DNA from 2 places in the Aeribacillus sp. SP014 genome. Region 1 is predicted to be linked to the other one. Evidence: predicted binding sites of a transcription regulator. Region 1 holds the regulator's gene; the other holds the start of a gene.

Region 1 (8,607 bases):
TTGCAATACTTTCCGTTATGATCATAAAATGAAAAATTAAGAAATGACAGTCTAAAAGCCAATTTTTCGAGAAAATTGTCGAAAGCCGAAATGGATATTTTTGCTGTTACAAAAACATCTTTAATTGATTTGAATGATGCAAACCGTTTTAATTAATCTGAGAAAAGCGATGGAGGCGAGATTTGCTTATCCTTGTAAAAAAGTATGGACGAAACAATTATTCACTGCATGTGATTTGACAAGCTCAAGCCTCTTTTATCCTCTTGTAAATGGAAATATACAACAAACAGACAAAACAGCTTAAAACAGAACGAACAAAAACGACAAATTTACGAACAACTAAGAGCTCGCTTCTTCTGAAGATTCTCCGCATCTATTGAAATCAAGCTCGCTTTCTTTAAAACCTTCAATCGGAGTATAATTAATTGATCGTTACAAGAAACATAAACTGTTCCATTCTTGAAGCATATGAGCAGTGAAAGCTTCGTTTGATTTTAAAGCCAGCTCTAAAAGTGCTTTTTTGTTTCATATCATTCTTAGTCTCATACTCAAGAACAATTGAATATTGAGCACTGTTCATCGCATATAATGGGAAAGTATAATACTGTATCATTTCAAAATTCATATATGGCCAAAACAGAAAAAGTCATTTGGATAGTAAGGAGGAATGATAATGCCTGAGGAATGGCAAATTATGTTGATTCGCATTGTTTTAGCAGTCATTTTAAGTGGATTTATTGGCCTTGAACGAGAATTTAAACGGCATCCAGCAGGCTTTCGCACGCATTTGTTAGTTGGTGTCGGCTCCTGCATGATGATGTTGCTGTCTCTTTATGGCTTTGAAGAATATATGGATCGTTATGAAAATATTCGTTTTGACCCAGCAAGAATTCCTTCTTATGTCATTAGCGGCATTGGTTTTTTAGGTGCTGGAACGATATTAGTGAGAGGGGTTACGGTAAGAGGATTAACGACGGCAGCCTCGATTTGGGTTGTTGCAGGACTTGGCCTTGTCGTTGGGGCAGGAATGTATCCGTTGGCGATTTTTTCTACCTTGATTGTATTGTTGAGTTTGATCTTTCTCAATAAGGTGGAGGCTTTTTTTGCTGAGAAGTCAAGCAAAAAATGGATACAAGTTAGTCTTCCAGAAGATGATTTGGTGGAATTTACTCGGAAACTTGAACAATTAAATATTTCTGTTTATAAAATTCATTTTACATTGTCAAAGCCAAAAGAAACTAAACATGCGAAGCGTTCATATTTACTTGAAATTGGCCTTCCAAAAGATGAAATGCCTGAAATCATAAACGAATTATTGAAATTTCAAGAAGTTAAAAAAGTTTTTTAAAGAGCGGGTTTTTCCATATTGTAAATGGCAATATTATTAGTGAGCTTTTTTGTTGAAATGACACAAAAAAAAATTTATATTATAATTAAGGTCAAATATAGTCAAAGTCAAGTGACTAGTTGTTATCGTTTAGGAAATAAGCATTACGTAAACATCTTGCCTCCTATCCCTCAAGGATATTGCACATTTCTTGAGCGTTTTGCAATTCCGATCAAAAAGTTGAAGGAGGTGTTTTTCGAGGTGCGGAATATATCTGATATTATCGAGCAATATTTAAAGCATGTATTAGATTCAAGCGGAAAAGAAATTGTTGAAATTAAAAGAAGTGAAATTGCGGATAAATTTCAATGTGTTCCATCGCAAATCAATTACGTGATCAACACTCGTTTTACAATTGAACGGGGTTACATTGTCGAAAGCAAAAGGGGTGGAGGCGGTTATATCCGAATTATGAAAATTCGAATCAATGACCGTATCCAGTTGATCAATCAAATTTTAAATGCCATTGGTAAAAGGCTGTCACAATCGTCGGCGGAGGATATTATTTTGAGATTGGCTGATGAAGAGGTTATTTCAGAAAGAGAAGCGAAAATTATGTTGAGCGTAATTGATCGGTCTGTTTTATATATTGATTTGCCTGATCGAGACGAATTGAGGGCAAGGATGATGAAGGCGATGCTCACCTCGTTAAAATACAAGTGAGGATGTGATGGACGATGATTTGTCAAGAATGTCATGAAAGGCCCGCTACTTTCCACTTTACAAAAATCATCAACGGTGAAAAGACTGAAGTGCATATATGTGAAAAATGTGCACAGGAAAAAAGTGATGTATTCATATTCAATATGAATCCAGGCTTTTCTATAAACAACTTATTGTCCGGATTATTAAATATGGACAGCGCCATTAGCAGCCAAGGGCAAAATGTTTTCAAGAAAAATCAGGTCATTCAATGTGAGAAATGTAATATGACGTTTGATCAATTTACAAAAATTGGCAAATTCGGGTGCTCCCATTGTTACAAAACATTTTATCACCAAATTACTCCGATTTTAAAACGTGTTCATGGCGGGAATACAACTCACGGCGGTAAAGTGCCGAAACGGACCGGTGGAAGTATTCATTTGAAAAAGCGCCTGAAAATGCTTAAACAGGAACTGCAAGAATTAATTGCGAAAGAGGAATTCGAAAGAGCAGCTCAAGTTCGGGATGAAATTCGGTCCATTGAAGCGAAGATAAATGGACGGAACGAAAGGGGAGTATGACATGTCCTTTCAAAAATTTATTCGTTCAGCCATGAGCCCTTGGATGAATCAAGAAGGACCTGATTCCGATATTGTGCTGAGCAGCCGAGTCAGATTGGCGCGAAATATAGAAAATATCAGCTTCCCTACCATTATGTCGAATGAAGAAGCCTTGGCTGTTTTAAATACATTTGAAGAATCATTTTCACAAAGAGTGTTTGACGGTTTAGGGACATTCGTGCTGCTGAAAATGAATGAACTTCAGCCTATTCAAAAACGCGTACTTGTAGAGAAGCATTTGATTAGTCCTTATTTAATGGAAGAATCAGCACTTGGAGGGTGCCTTTTATCTGAAAACGAAGAAGTGAGCATTATGATAAACGAGGAGGATCATATTAGAATTCAATGTTTGTTCCCGGGCCTTCAGCTAAAAGAAGCGTTGAAAATGGCAATGAATCTTGACGATTGGATTGAGGAAAAAGTTGATTATGCATTTGATGAACATAGGGGCTACTTAACTAGCTGTCCAACAAATGTCGGTACCGGCTTGCGGGCTTCCGTGATGATGCACCTTCCAGGACTTGTCTTAACACAGCAGATTAACCAAATTATACCTGCTATCAATCAATTAGGATTGGTTGTGAGAGGTCGGTACGGAGAAGGAAGTGAAGCGATAGGTAATATATTCCAAATTTCGAACCAAATTACGCTAGGCAAATCAGAAGATGATATTGTCGATGATTTAATAGGTGTTGTCGGGCAATTAATTGCTCAAGAACGGGCTGCAAGAGATGCTTTATATAAAACGAATCCGCATCATCTAGAAGACCGTGTATATCGTTCCTATGGCACTCTCAAATACAGCAGAATTATTCCATCGAAAGAAGCAATTCAATGTTTATCAGATGTGCGCTTAGGAATTGACCTAGGGATTATTCAAAATGTTCCACGCAGTGTTTTAAATGAGCTTATGATTTTAATTCAGCCCGGATTTCTGCAACAATATTCAGGAGGAGTTCTACGGCCGAATGAACGGGATATTCGCAGGGCAACATTAATTCGTGAAAGGCTTCAATTAGAAAGGAAGCAAAGGGAGGATGATGAACAATGATGTTTGGGAGATTTACGGAACGGGCGCAAAAAGTGCTTGCTTTAGCGCAGGAAGAAGCTGTACGACTCGGACATAACAATATCGGCACAGAGCACATATTGCTTGGGCTCGTGCGCGAAGGAGAAGGAATTGCCGCTAAAGCGCTTCACGCTCTAGGATTAAGTCCAGAAAAAATTCAAAATGAAGTGGAAAGCCTGATAGGACGGGGGCAAGAAATTTCACAAACGATCCATTACACACCGAGAGCAAAGAAAGTCATTGAACTGTCAATGGATGAAGCAAGAAAATTAGGACATTCTTATGTCGGAACAGAACATATCCTATTGGGATTAATTCGAGAAGGCGAGGGAGTTGCTGCGCGTGTTTTAAACAATCTCGGAGTAAGCTTGAACAAAGCGCGTCAGCAAGTTTTACAGTTGTTAGGCAGCAATGAAGTATCCTCAAGCCACCAAGGAAGTTCGATGACAAACGCAAATACTCCGACGCTTGATAGTCTTGCGCGGGACTTAACGGCTGTTGCACGGGAGGGCGGACTTGATCCAGTCATCGGCCGAAGCAAAGAAATTCAGCGTGTCATCGAGGTTTTGAGCCGAAGAACAAAAAATAATCCTGTCTTAATAGGTGAACCTGGTGTTGGGAAAACTGCCATAGCAGAGGGACTTGCTCAGCAAATTGTGAATAATGAGGTTCCTGAAATTTTGAGAGATAAGCGCGTTATGACCCTTGATATGGGAACAGTTGTAGCTGGCACAAAATATAGAGGGGAATTTGAGGACCGCCTTAAAAAGGTAATGGATGAAATTCGCCAAGCAGGAAACATCATTTTATTTATTGACGAGCTTCATACACTGATCGGCGCAGGCGGGGCGGAAGGTGCAATTGATGCTTCCAACATTTTAAAACCTGCTTTGGCTCGGGGAGAATTGCAATGTATTGGGGCAACAACTTTGGATGAATACCGTAAATATATTGAAAAGGATGCTGCACTTGAACGGCGCTTCCAGCCAATCCAAGTCGACGAACCGTCCATTGAAGAGAGCATTCAAATTTTAAGAGGCTTAAGAGACCGATATGAAGCACACCACCGGGTATCCATTTCCGATGAGGCGATTGAAGCTGCTGTTAAACTTTCAGATCGGTATATTTCCGATCGGTTCCTGCCTGATAAAGCGATTGACTTGATTGATGAAGCAGGCTCCAAAGTCCGTCTTCGTTCATTTGCAACACCTCCGAATTTAAAGGAATTGGAGCAAAAATTAGAAGAAGTGCGAAAAGAAAAAGAAGCTGCAGTCCAAAGCCAAGAATTTGAAAAAGCAGCTTCATTAAGAGATACAGAGCAGCGGCTCAGAGAGGAATTAGAGGAAACGAAAAAATCATGGAAGGAAAAACAAGGTCAAGAAAATTCTGAAGTGACCGTAGAGGATATTGCAATGGTTGTTTCAAGCTGGACGGGAATTCCGGTTGTTAAACTTGCCCAAACAGAATCAGAGCGGCTTTTGAATCTCGAAGAAATTTTACACTCGCGCGTTATTGGTCAAGAAGAAGCTGTCACTGCAGTCGCAAAAGCTGTCAGACGGGCACGTGCAGGCTTAAAAGATCCGAAGCGTCCGATCGGTTCATTTATCTTCTTAGGACCGACAGGTGTAGGGAAAACGGAATTAGCCCGTGCATTAGCTGAAGCAATGTTTGGTGACGAAGATGCTATGATTCGAATCGATATGTCAGAATATATGGAGAAGCATTCTACGTCAAGGCTCGTTGGTTCGCCTCCTGGATATGTAGGCTATGAAGAGGGAGGACAATTGACGGAAAAAGTGCGCCGCAAGCCATACTCAGTCGTATTATTGGATGAAATTGAAAAAGCTCATCCAGATGTGTTTAACATTTTGCTGCAGGTGCTTGAAGACGGAAGACTCACAGACTCAAAAGGGCGCACCGTTGATTTTCGAAATACGATTTTAATTATGACTTCAAATGTAGGGGCAAGCGAATTAAAACGGAATAAATATGTCGGCTTTAATGTTCAAGACGAAAATGAAAATTATAAAGATATGAAAAACAAAGTGATGGATGAACTGAAAAAAGCATTTCGTCCTGAATTTTTGAACCGGATTGACGAAATTATTGTGTTCCACTCTTTAGAGAAAAAACATTTGAAAGAAATTGTTTCGCTGATGGCGGATCAGCTGACAAAACGATTAAAAGAACAGGATATAGAACTCGAATTAACGGATCGTGCAAAAGAAAAGCTGGCTGAAGAGGGCTTTGACTTAGAATATGGAGCGCGTCCGTTGCGGAGAGCGATTCAAAAATATGTCGAAGATCGCTTATCAGAGGAATTATTGAAAGGTACGATCTCGCAAGGTCAAAAAGTTGTATTGGATGTGCAAAATAATGAATTTGTCGTAAAAACTGCAGAAAAGGTTCAATAATCCAATGGGCATACTGCTTCACGTATGCCCCTCTCTTTCATTCTATTGTCGTTTATCGATTGAACAAAGTGGGGAATAACCGAATGTCAAAGATCAAATCAAAATATATTTGTCAATCGTGCGGATATGAATCGCCGAAATGGATGGGAAAATGTCCAGGGTGCGGCGCATGGAATTCAATGGTTGAAGAAGTTATCAAGCCAAAGGGAAAACACCGCATTGCTTTTAGTCATTCCGAATCATCCACTGTCAGCAAACCTTCTCCAATTCATCAAATCCAAGCTGCGCAAGAACCTAGAATGCTTACAGGACTTCATGAGTTTAACCGCGTATTGGGAGGCGGAATTGTAAAAGGGTCTCTCGTTTTAATTGGAGGGGATCCTGGAATTGGAAAATCCACTCTCTTATTGCAAGTCTCCTCGCAGCTGGCAGAGAGAGGGAACGATGTTTTATACATTTCGGGAGAAGAATCTTTAAAACAGACAAAGCTTCGCTCCGACCGACTCGGGGTAAAAGGCGAAAGACTATTCGTGCTTTCTGAAACGGACTTAGAAATCATTATTCAATCCATATTGGAAACTGAACCGGCTTTTGTCATCATTGATTCCATTCAAACGATTTATAACAGTGAAATTGCTTCTGCTCCTGGAAGCGTATCTCAGGTTCGAGAGTGTACGGCTGAATTAATGAGATTGGCAAAAACAAAGGGAATTCCAATTTTTATTGTCGGCCATGTAACAAAAGACGGCACAATTGCAGGGCCGCGCATTTTAGAACATATGGTTGATACTGTATTGTATTTTGAAGGTGACCGGCACCATACGTACCGAATTTTACGGGCAGTTAAAAACAGGTTCGGATCCACTAACGAAATAGGAATTTTTGAAATGAAGGAAGCAGGTCTGAAAGAAGTGCTCAACCCGTCAGAAGTGTTTTTAGAAGAGCGTGCAAAAGGTGCATCTGGTTCAACAGTAGTCGCCTCTATGGAAGGGACTAGACCTGTTCTAGTCGAAATACAAGCTTTAATCACCCCGACAAGCTTTGGAAACCCCAGAAGGATGGCAAATGGGATTGATCATAATCGTGTTTCTTTGTTGATGGCGGTATTGGAAAAACGTGTTGGTTTATTGCTCCAAAACCAAGATGCCTACTTAAAAGTTGCCGGCGGGGTGAAATTAGACGAGCCTTCAATTGACTTGGCAATTTGCATCAGTATAGCCTCAAGCTTTAAAGATGTTCCGACGAATATTTATGATGTTTTTGTCGGTGAGGTTGGTTTAACAGGAGAAATTAGAAGGGTTTCACGAATTGAACAGCGTGTACAAGAAGCTGCCAAGCTGGGATTTAAGCGGATCTTTTTACCGAAAGCCAATCTGGGCGGTTGGAAATGTCCGGAAGATATAGAAATTATCGGTGTGCAAAACATTTCAGAAGCGCTCGAACTTGCAATAGGGGGATAGCTATGAAACAAGAGAAATCGCTTAAGGAAATCTTGCAATTTGTAGCCCCAGGCACACCAATCCGGGAAGGAATTGAAAACGTGCTGCGCGCAAAGACCGGGGGGCTAATTGTTGTAGGATTTAACGAAAAAATCAAACAAATTGTAGACGGGGGATTTTATATCAATTGCCCTTTTTCCCCCGCCTATTTATATGAACTTGCTAAAATGGATGGGGCTATTATTTTAAGTGACTCAGGGCAAAAAATTTTATACGCAAACGCACAGCTCGTTCCGGATACGAGCATAGAGGTAAGAGAAACAGGCATGAGGCATAGAACAGCTGAACGAGTAGCAAAGCAAACAGGAAATCTCGTGATTGCTATTTCTGAAAGAAGAAATGTCATCACATTATATTTTGGCAATTCCCGCTATGCTTTGAGGGATATCGGCGTCATTTTGACGAAGGCCAATCAAGCGTTGAGGACGTTGGAAAAGTATAAATCCGCCACTGACCAGTCCATTAATAATTTAGGATCTTTAGAGTTTGAAGATTTAGTCACGATCGATGAAGTGATCCAAGTTTTACATAGAATCGAAATGGTGCTGCGAATTAAGAGTGAAATTATTAATTATATTTACGAACTCGGTACAGAAGGGCAGCTGATTCAGCTTCAGATGACCGAGCTTTTAGCAGATATTGAAAAAGAAGCGGCTATGCTTATCAAAGATTACAGCATGGAGCGGCTGAATGATCCGATTCCTATATTAAAGGAGCTGCAAGAATTGTCCAGCTCTGCATTATTAGATGATGCGGTTTTATTGAAGCTGCTCGGATATCCCCATTTTACCAATATGAATGAACCTGTTGTTCCTCGAGGTTACCGGTTTTTGCATAAAATACCAAAGCTTCCTTCCGTTATTATTGAAAATTTAGTGACAACCTTTGAAAATTTGAAACAAATTGCAAATGCTACCGTAGAAAAGCTTGATGAAGTGGAAGGAATAGGTGAAGTTAGGGCGAGGAAAATTAA
Region 2 (8,607 bases), 1.2 Mb from region 1:
TTACCTATTTTTTTGCGATTGTCCAAAAAAACTTTACAATTCTAAAGAAATCATGCAAAATATTTGAAAATCCATAAAAAAGGAGAGAACAAATGAAAATTGCTGAAGTTGGAGATGTTATTGAATTTAAAGACGGTCTCAAAGGAATTGTCGAAAAAGTAAATGAAAATTCCGTCATCGTCGATCTTACGTACATGGAAAACTTTCGGGAAATGGATCTGGAACAAAAAACAGTAGTTAATCATAAAAACTATAAAATTGTCGGAAAGTAAAACGGAGAATTGAATGCTCCGTTTTACTTTTTCTTATATCAAAGAGTTTAGTGCCATTTCAAGAATTTTTTACAATTAACGCAAGTTTCGGTAGGTTCTTTTATCAAAAAAAACGCCTCAAGCGACTTGCTTTATCGGTTGTCCACTTTTTCCGGGTACAAATCATGGTTCATCATACGATACTCCGCCATTTTCTCGTATTTTGTTCCAGGACGTCCCCAATTGACATAAGGATCAATAGAAATACCGCCGCGCGGCGTAAATTTTCCCCATACTTCGATGTAGCGGGGCTCCATGATCTTGATTAAATCATTCATGATAATATTAACACAGTCCTCATGGAAATCGCCGTGGTTGCGGAAGCTGAACAAATAAAGCTTCAGCGACTTGCTTTCCACACATTTTTTGTCTGGAATATAGCTGATATAAATGGTCGCGAAGTCCGGTTGTCCGGTGATTGGCCTCTGTTTTTCACAAACAGGTGGACTATATCATATTCTTATTCAACTGCGATATTGAATAAGAACCCTTGCGCTTCCACCAAGATAATATATGCTGTCATCTTGGTGTACTCTACTCTCTTCCTCCAACACTACTCTTACTCGCTTCATGCTGGAGTGATTTCGATAGTCTCTGCACCTTCCTCAAATTTAAGAAGAAGATTCCCTTAAATTTGAGGCTTGGCTCAGGGTTGGAAAGATAATGGGAATAAGAGACAAGAACATGTTTTTCTTTTATTCGATTACAATTGCCATTTCCGCTTTTTACTCCATTATCCTCTTCCCCTGAATTCACAAGGTTTATCCGACAGTGTCGCCACTGAAGTGTGCCCTTATTGACACAAGCTGGTAAACTCCGGACAATTGAACTTCACGAAATAATCGCGGTCTGGATGTTTATTATCGAATACTTCCAACACTTCTGGGCTGTATTCAAATAAATATTTTGTATTTTTGTTGCCTAACAGCGTCAGATCTTTCAATTCATCATCTTTTCTTCCAGCCATCTTTTTTCATCCTTTCCTATTAATTTACACTCCGCGCTTGTTTCCCCAAACAAGTGCATGAAGCTGCGGCAAAACTCGAGCATCGTTCATTTCTTTTGATAGAACAGTCAATTCGATCAGCCATTCTAATTTTTCTAAAAGCTGATTTCTCAGGAGGTGATCATTTTGTTCGTTTACTTGATCATTTCCAGGCTGCAAATAAAATGAAATATTTGGATAGCGAAGGTGGACGTTTTTCGCGTAATCAAAATCTTCCTCATTAAAAACAACAACTTTTAGACTAACATTGTCTTTCCGTCCGCCATCGATCAGCCGCTTCATAATGTCATCAAGCACAGTAAAGTTCGTTTTCATCCCTGAACTAGGAGGCTTGGGAGAAAGAGTTAAATCATCGATTAGTAAAAACCAATCTTGATAACGGCTTCCCTGTGTCTCCAGTGCAGTGCGAAATCCTTGCTCCCTTAAAAGGATAATCAATTCATCCAATCCTCTAATCAATGCCGGATTTCCGCCCGAAATGGTGACGTGATTGAAGCGATCGCCGCCAAGCTCAATAAGATCGTCCAAAATTTCCGCTGCTGTCATTTGTTTAATTTCATCTTTTGCTGAACCGTTCCACGTAAAAGCTGAATCACACCAGCTGCATGAATAGTCGCAACCGGCCGTTCGGACAAACATTGTTTTTTGTCCGATCACCATTCCTTCCCCTTGAATGGTCGGTCCAAAAATCTCGATGACCGGTATTTTTTTCATTATTTCATCTCCCTTTTCGGACGGTACACAACATAGCTTGTCGGCGTTTCTCTGACAAACACCTGCAAGCATTTCGGTTTATTCGGGAGTACATTTAAATGATCCTGGACAATTTCCCAAATTTTCCGCGCAACCACTTCTGTCGTTGGAAAGTCTTCGCTGTTTTGACCATTGAATACATCCGTATGGTCATTGAGCAGCGTATGGTCAAATCGATCATGAACCCATTTTTTTAAATGCTGAAAATTCACAAGGAATCCTGAATCATCAAGCTGATCACCGCAAATAGTGAGATTGACGAAATACGTGTGGCCATGTACACGGGCGCATTTCCCCGCTTTTTCATGCGGGATGTAGTGTGCAGCAGATATTTGCATATCTTTATTCAGCTCATAACTATAATTATGAAAAACTTGCGGATAAAATTGATGAAGCATCACGTATTAGCTCCTTTTTCAGCCAAATATTGTTCCAATCCCCTTTTTCTCAATAAGCAAGCAGGGCATTCGCCGCATCCGTCGCCAATAATGCCGTTATAGCACGTCAACGTTTTTTCGCGAATGATATCGAACACCCCTAACTCATCGGCAAACTTCCACGTTTCCGCTTTATTGATCCACATAAGCGGCGTGTGAATCACAAAATCCTCTTCCATCGCTAAATTAATCGTTACATTGCAGGATTTTACGAACACGTCCCGGCAGTCAGGATAGCCGCTGAAATCCGTTTCACATACACCTGTCACAATATGTTTCGCTCCCAGTTGTTTCGCCAAAATGGCGGCAAATGTCAAAAAAACTAAATTCCTCCCCGGAACAAAAGTGTTGGGAAGCTCTCCTTCCTTTTGTTCAATTTCCATATTTGAACGCGTTAATGCATTCGGCGCCATTTGATTTAATAAGGACATGTCCAGCACATAATGAGGTATGCCGGCTTCGTTCGCAATGTTTTTCGCTGCTTCAATTTCCTGTGCATGCCGCTGATTATAATGAAACGTGACAGCGGTCACCTCATCAAATTGTTTCTTCGCCCAAAACAAACAAGTTGTACTGTCTTGTCCTCCGCTAAACACAACGACCGCTTTCTTATTATCCATTTGAAAACGCTCCTTTCTGAAAAAAGAAAGCCATTCACACTGCCTAGCTTAAACAGAAACTGATGCTTCTTTTTCTGCTACAGAGGCGGAAGCAAGCTGTTCAGAAGCCTTTCGAAATCATCATAAATCTATTCAACTTCTAAACCTTTCGCAAACATTGAAAAAACTATATCCCAAGGATATAGTTTTCCTTAGTTTTTTATAGAGGGTGTGCTAGAACCTCTCCCGTTCTTTCGAAACGGATTTTTATTCAAGTTGTATCTTATTATATCATACAGAATTGGTTATGCAAACGGCATGCTCCGACTGGAGTCACTCAAGACTTTGTGGGCAACTTTTTTAATCGCTATTTTTTGATAGCGAAATCACTTTTTTCAGGGTACCCTCTTGGTAAAAAAATCTCCTTTTTCAAAAAACAGAATTGAGCCGAGCGTTTGTGGGCAATTTTTTATCCTCTAAATGTAGTCCATGATCATTCTACCAGGAGCAGCCGCACTTTCTTATATTACTGCCACACTTTCCCTTTCATTTAATGAGCAATCAGAGTTCTCATTAAATGAAGGCGCTAATTTTTACCTACAATAATTTTACTTTTACCTCCGCATCATGCCTTTTCCAAGCCTCTGTAGCGTGAGGTCGTTAATTCCTGAATATACTCTTTTAGTTCCGGCATTTCTTTTTTTCTAGCTAATTGAATGGCAAGGTCAATATCATATGGAACACGTATGTGCTGAATCGAAAAAGGAGCCCTTTTCTCCGAGTTGAACGTGCCTTCCAAAATGCAGTAGGATGCTTCGGGCAGGTCCAGCGGATTACCGACACTGCCTGCATTAAAAAGCGTTTTACCGGATAAATGCTGTATAAAGGCATTATGAACATCACCGTATCCGACAACATCCGGCTCCTTCGTTCCCAAACCGGTTTCAACGCTGTTTTCAAACATGGACAATCTTTTTTCAATCGAATCCCAAGGCTGTACTCTTATCCAGACGCTGAAAGGGGATGCATGAAAAAGCCGCAGCCGGCGGCCGCTCATATAAAAATCAATGGAAAACGGGAGGCTACGCAAATATTCTATGTCTTCTTGCGACAACTGATTTTGATGCCAGCGAACGACATCGTTTACATCTTCCCTTGTAATCAGCTCGTCCCAGTTTCCTTTTAAAACAAAATCGCAGGAGCTGCGGACGATATCGATCGCTTCTTTTGATTCAGGTCCTTTTCCGACAAGATCTCCTAAACAAAAAATTCGATCTACATTTCGCAAGCTTATATCTTTCAATACAGACGACAACGCTGGAATATTCCCATGTATATCAGAAATGACCGCGATTTTATCCAAATAAACTCCTCCTTCATTTCCCTACTATTTTATCATGATTTGTTATCGTCTGGAATTTTTTTGAACATTAATAATATGAAAAAGGCAATGCTCATATACCCGAACAGCGGATAAAGCGTGGAAATGAGCTTTCCGTATCCTATCAGGCTGACTAAATAACATAATAATAGGATGAAAATGACACCAGCGATTTTTGCCAAAGGCTTTTCCGATGATAATTGCCGTTCCAAACCATACAGATTGCCGATCAACGATGAAAATATTTCTCCAAAAATAACAAGGATGTATATGTAATAAAAGCCTGAAAACAGCTGCTTGACAATTTCAGCCATTGGGATTTCAAAAAGCCCGGCGTCCGGCAAATGCAGAAGAGAGAAATAGCTGGAAAATAAAATGAAGCTTAATCCGAGACCGCCTACAACTCCGCCCAATTTAATGGCGCTTTCATCCTTTATTGCGTTTGCGAGCGGAACAAGTACAGCCTGAGCAAGAGAGAGATTAAAAGAAACATATAAAAAGCTTGATTTGACTGGTTGAAACACTCCATCCAACGATAAATCGATAAAATCACCCCTAATGATGGCTTCAATGGAGATGATCAGGCTAAACAAAATAAAAAGCGGAACAACCAATAGATTGACGGAAGACAGCCCTTTGACTCCAAACGAAATCACAGCAATGGAAAGCACAATCGTAAAAAAAATTCCAAATTGCTTTGAAAGCGACAGTTGCTCTTCAAAAATCGCCCCCGCCCCCGACAGCATGACCGATGTGATGCCAATCAGCATCATAAACATCAAGCCGTTGACTACATAAGCTGACAACGTCCCAAACAAAAATTGGTTCAACTGCAAATACGAAGATGCATTAATGCGTCTTCCGATCAACATCATTTTCGTTCCCAGCCAAACAAATAAAACGGCAGAACAAATAATTCCAACAATTCCTCCAGCGCCGTATTTTGAAAAAAACTCAACGATCTCTTTTCCCGTTGCAAACCCTGCACCGATGACAGTGCCGATATAGACAGAAGCTATTTGAAGTGCCAATACCCATTTATTGCTCATGTTTCACCCACCTTACTTTATCAACAATATATGGACAAGAAGGGAAAAAAAGACGAAAAAAATTTATAAAAAAGACTTGAAAGTCAAAAAAGGTCAAAGTATAATAAAGTCAGAAAAGGTCAAACAGTGAATCTAACTATTGAATGATTGAGATTGTCTCTTTGATTCCAAAAGGTCAAAGAAAGTCAAAGAAGTTTCTTCTTTTAGTCAAAGTTAATCAAAGTCAAAAAGGAGGAATGCTATATGTTGTGTGAAAATTGCCAAACAAGAAAAGCCAATGTTTTATTAAATGTACAAATCAATCACAACAAACAAGAAATGCGTCTCTGTCAAGAATGCTATCAACAATATAAACAAAAAATCCCAAGTGGTTTTTACGGATTCAGCGGTTTCGATGAATTATTTCAATCATTTATGCCAAACTCTTTTGAGAGCTTTGACCAAGCTGTTCAAGCACAACCGAAATCAGGGGGCGGAAAACAGAACGGCTTCCTCGATCAATTCGGCCGAAATTTAACGGATGCTGCAAAAGCTGGGTTGATTGATCCTGTCATCGGCCGCGATGATGAGGTAAGACGAGTGATTGAAATTTTAAATCGACGCAATAAAAATAACCCGGTTTTAATCGGAGAACCAGGCGTAGGGAAAACAGCTATTGTGGAAGGACTAGCCTTAAAAATTTCTCAAGGAGACGTTCCGCAAAAACTAAAAAATAAAGAAGTTTATTTGCTGGATGTTTCATCACTTGTCGCCAACACGGGAATTCGCGGACAATTTGAACAGCGGATGAAGCAGCTAATTCAAGAATTGCAAGCCCGGAAAAACATCATCCTGTTTATCGATGAAATTCATCTATTAGTCGGCGCCGGTTCTGCGGAAGGTTCTATGGATGCCGGCAACATATTAAAGCCAGCGCTCGCCCGCGGTGAGCTTCAAGTTGTCGGAGCAACAACTCTAAAAGAATACCGGCAAATCGAAAAAGATGCAGCCCTTGAACGACGCTTCCAGCCGGTTATTGTGAAAGAACCTTCCATTGAAGAAGCGATCAGCATTTTAAAAGGAATTCAAGAAAAATATGAACAATACCATCAAGTCAAATATTCAGAAGATGCGATTAAAGCTTGCGTCACACTATCTCATCGATATATTCAAGACCGCTTTTTGCCTGACAAAGCCATCGATTTAATGGATGAAGCTGGTTCAAGATTAAACTTAAAAGCCGAGCCGGCTAATGAAGCAGACATCCACGAGCGGCTTAAACAAATTGCCCATGAAAAAGAAAAAGCGCTAAAGGAAGAACGATACGAACTTGCAGCTAAGCTTCGCGACGAAGAAGCTGCCCTTGAAAAGCAGCTTGAACAAGGAAAGGACAAACAGCAAGCAATCGTTCAAGTAGAAGACATTCAAAAAATCATCGAAGAAAAAACCGGCATACCAGTCGGCAAGCTGCAAGAGGATGAGCAAGCAAAAATGAAACATTTAGAAGAAAACTTGGCGAAAAAAATTATCGGCCAAGAGGATGCTGTCCGGAAAGTGGCAAAAGCCATTCGCCGCAGCCGCGCTGGATTGAAAGCAAAAAACCGACCAATCGGATCCTTCCTGTTCGTCGGCCCGACTGGCGTTGGAAAAACGGAATTGTCGAAAACATTAGCTTTGGAGCTGTTCGGTTCAAAAGATGCCATGATTCGCTTGGATATGAGTGAATATATGGAAAAACATTCTGTTTCAAAATTAATCGGCTCGCCTCCAGGCTATGTCGGACATGAAGAAGCAGGACAATTAACGGAAAAGGTTCGTCGCAACCCTTACTGCATTATCCTGCTGGATGAAATTGAAAAAGCTCATCCAGATGTACAGCACATTTTCTTGCAAATATTAGAAGACGGACGCTTGACAGACAGCCAAGGCCGCACCGTCAGCTTCAAAGATACGGTCATTATTATGACCTCTAACGCTGGAGCAGGTGCAAAACAAGTTCACGTCGGTTTTAACAGCACGGTGGAAAAAGAATCAAGCATCCTTGAATCTCTCGGTTCATTCTTTAAGCCTGAATTTTTAAACCGTTTCGATGCCATTATTGAATTTAAACCGCTTGATAAAGAAGATTATTTGAAAATAGTTGATTTGATGCTTGAAGAAGTTCGGAACACGTTGAAAGAACAAAACATTTCATTGGACGTAACAGAAAAAGCAAAAGAAAAATTGGTAGAAATCGGCTATCATCCATCGTTCGGCGCTCGTCCGCTTCGCCGCGTCATTCAAGAACATATTGAAGACAAAATTGCAGACATCCTGTTAGACGGTGAAGTGCACAATCATTTAATCGCCGACGTAGAAAATGAAGAAATTGTTATTCGTTCATAACAGCTGCCCTAACAGTCCATTAGGGCAGTTTTTTTATTTGGGAGCAGCATCGCAAAAATCGATTCCGATGAATGTGTCGTTTATTTTTTTTATCAAATATAAAATTTTCGTCTTTCTTTGTCGATATAATAATTGAATATAGAAAGAAGAAGGATTTGATGAACATGGACAAAACATCAATTATCGGCATTTTTTTAGGAATTATGGCAATTATTGTCGGCATGGTTTTAAAAGGTGTCAGTCTTTCCGTCTTAATCAATCCGGCAGCTATCGTCATTATTATCATCGGAACGATTGCTGCGGTCGTTATTGCCTTTCCGACAAATGAAATTAAAAGAGTACCGAAATTATTCCGCGTCTTATTTAAAGACACACAAACTTATACGATTCAAGAGTTGATTGTCCTTTTCTCTGAATGGGCGCAAATCGCAAGGAAAGAAGGATTGTTGGCGCTGGAAGCTAAGCTTCAGGAAATAGATGACCCATTTTTAAAGACCGGTTTAAGCATGGCTGTGGACGGTCAGTCTGCCGAGTTCATCCGAGATGTTATGACAGAAGAAATCAATGCAATGGAAGAGCGGCATGAAGCAGGCGCCGCCATTTTTTCTCAGGCCGGCACGTATGCTCCGACTCTTGGCGTATTAGGAGCTGTATTAGGTTTGATTGCCGCACTAGCCAATTTGGAAAATATTGAGGAGCTCGGACAT

The links. The regulator CtsR, encoded in region 1, represses protease genes until heat stress. The targets are predictions, from matches to a motif close to ATGGTCAATAAAGGTCAAACA.
Region 2: the regulator CtsR is predicted to act here: its motif matches at 5,642-5,662, upstream of ACVIJU_RS07445 (ATP-dependent Clp protease ATP-binding subunit).

Annotation. Positions count from the first base shown of each region.
Region 1 is NZ_JBSRXI010000001.1:261,118-269,724, reverse strand. Features, by position in the region: gene ACVIJU_RS01430 (MgtC/SapB family protein) at 674-1,348, shown strand; gene ACVIJU_RS01425 (CtsR family transcriptional regulator) at 1,589-2,050, shown strand; gene ACVIJU_RS01420 (UvrB/UvrC motif-containing protein) at 2,065-2,613, shown strand; gene ACVIJU_RS01415 (protein arginine kinase) at 2,615-3,703, shown strand; gene clpC (ATP-dependent protease ATP-binding subunit ClpC) at 3,700-6,135, shown strand; gene radA (DNA repair protein RadA) at 6,219-7,595, shown strand; gene disA (DNA integrity scanning diadenylate cyclase DisA) at 7,598-8,607, shown strand, end outside.
Region 2 is NZ_JBSRXI010000001.1:1,503,744-1,512,350, reverse strand. Features, by position in the region: gene ACVIJU_RS07485 (YkvS family protein) at 93-272, shown strand; partial or broken gene queF (preQ(1) synthase) at 404-733, opposite strand; gene ACVIJU_RS07475 (tunnelling fold family protein) at 1,105-1,278, opposite strand; gene queE (7-carboxy-7-deazaguanine synthase QueE) at 1,303-2,031, opposite strand; gene queD (6-carboxytetrahydropterin synthase QueD) at 2,031-2,468, opposite strand; partial or broken gene queC (7-cyano-7-deazaguanine synthase QueC) at 2,468-3,166, opposite strand; PreQ1 riboswitch class I at 3,313-3,356, opposite strand; gene ACVIJU_RS07455 (metallophosphoesterase family protein) at 3,732-4,469, opposite strand; gene ACVIJU_RS07450 (YkvI family membrane protein) at 4,502-5,536, opposite strand; gene ACVIJU_RS07445 (ATP-dependent Clp protease ATP-binding subunit) at 5,780-7,900, shown strand; gene motA (flagellar motor stator protein MotA) at 8,065-8,607, shown strand, end outside.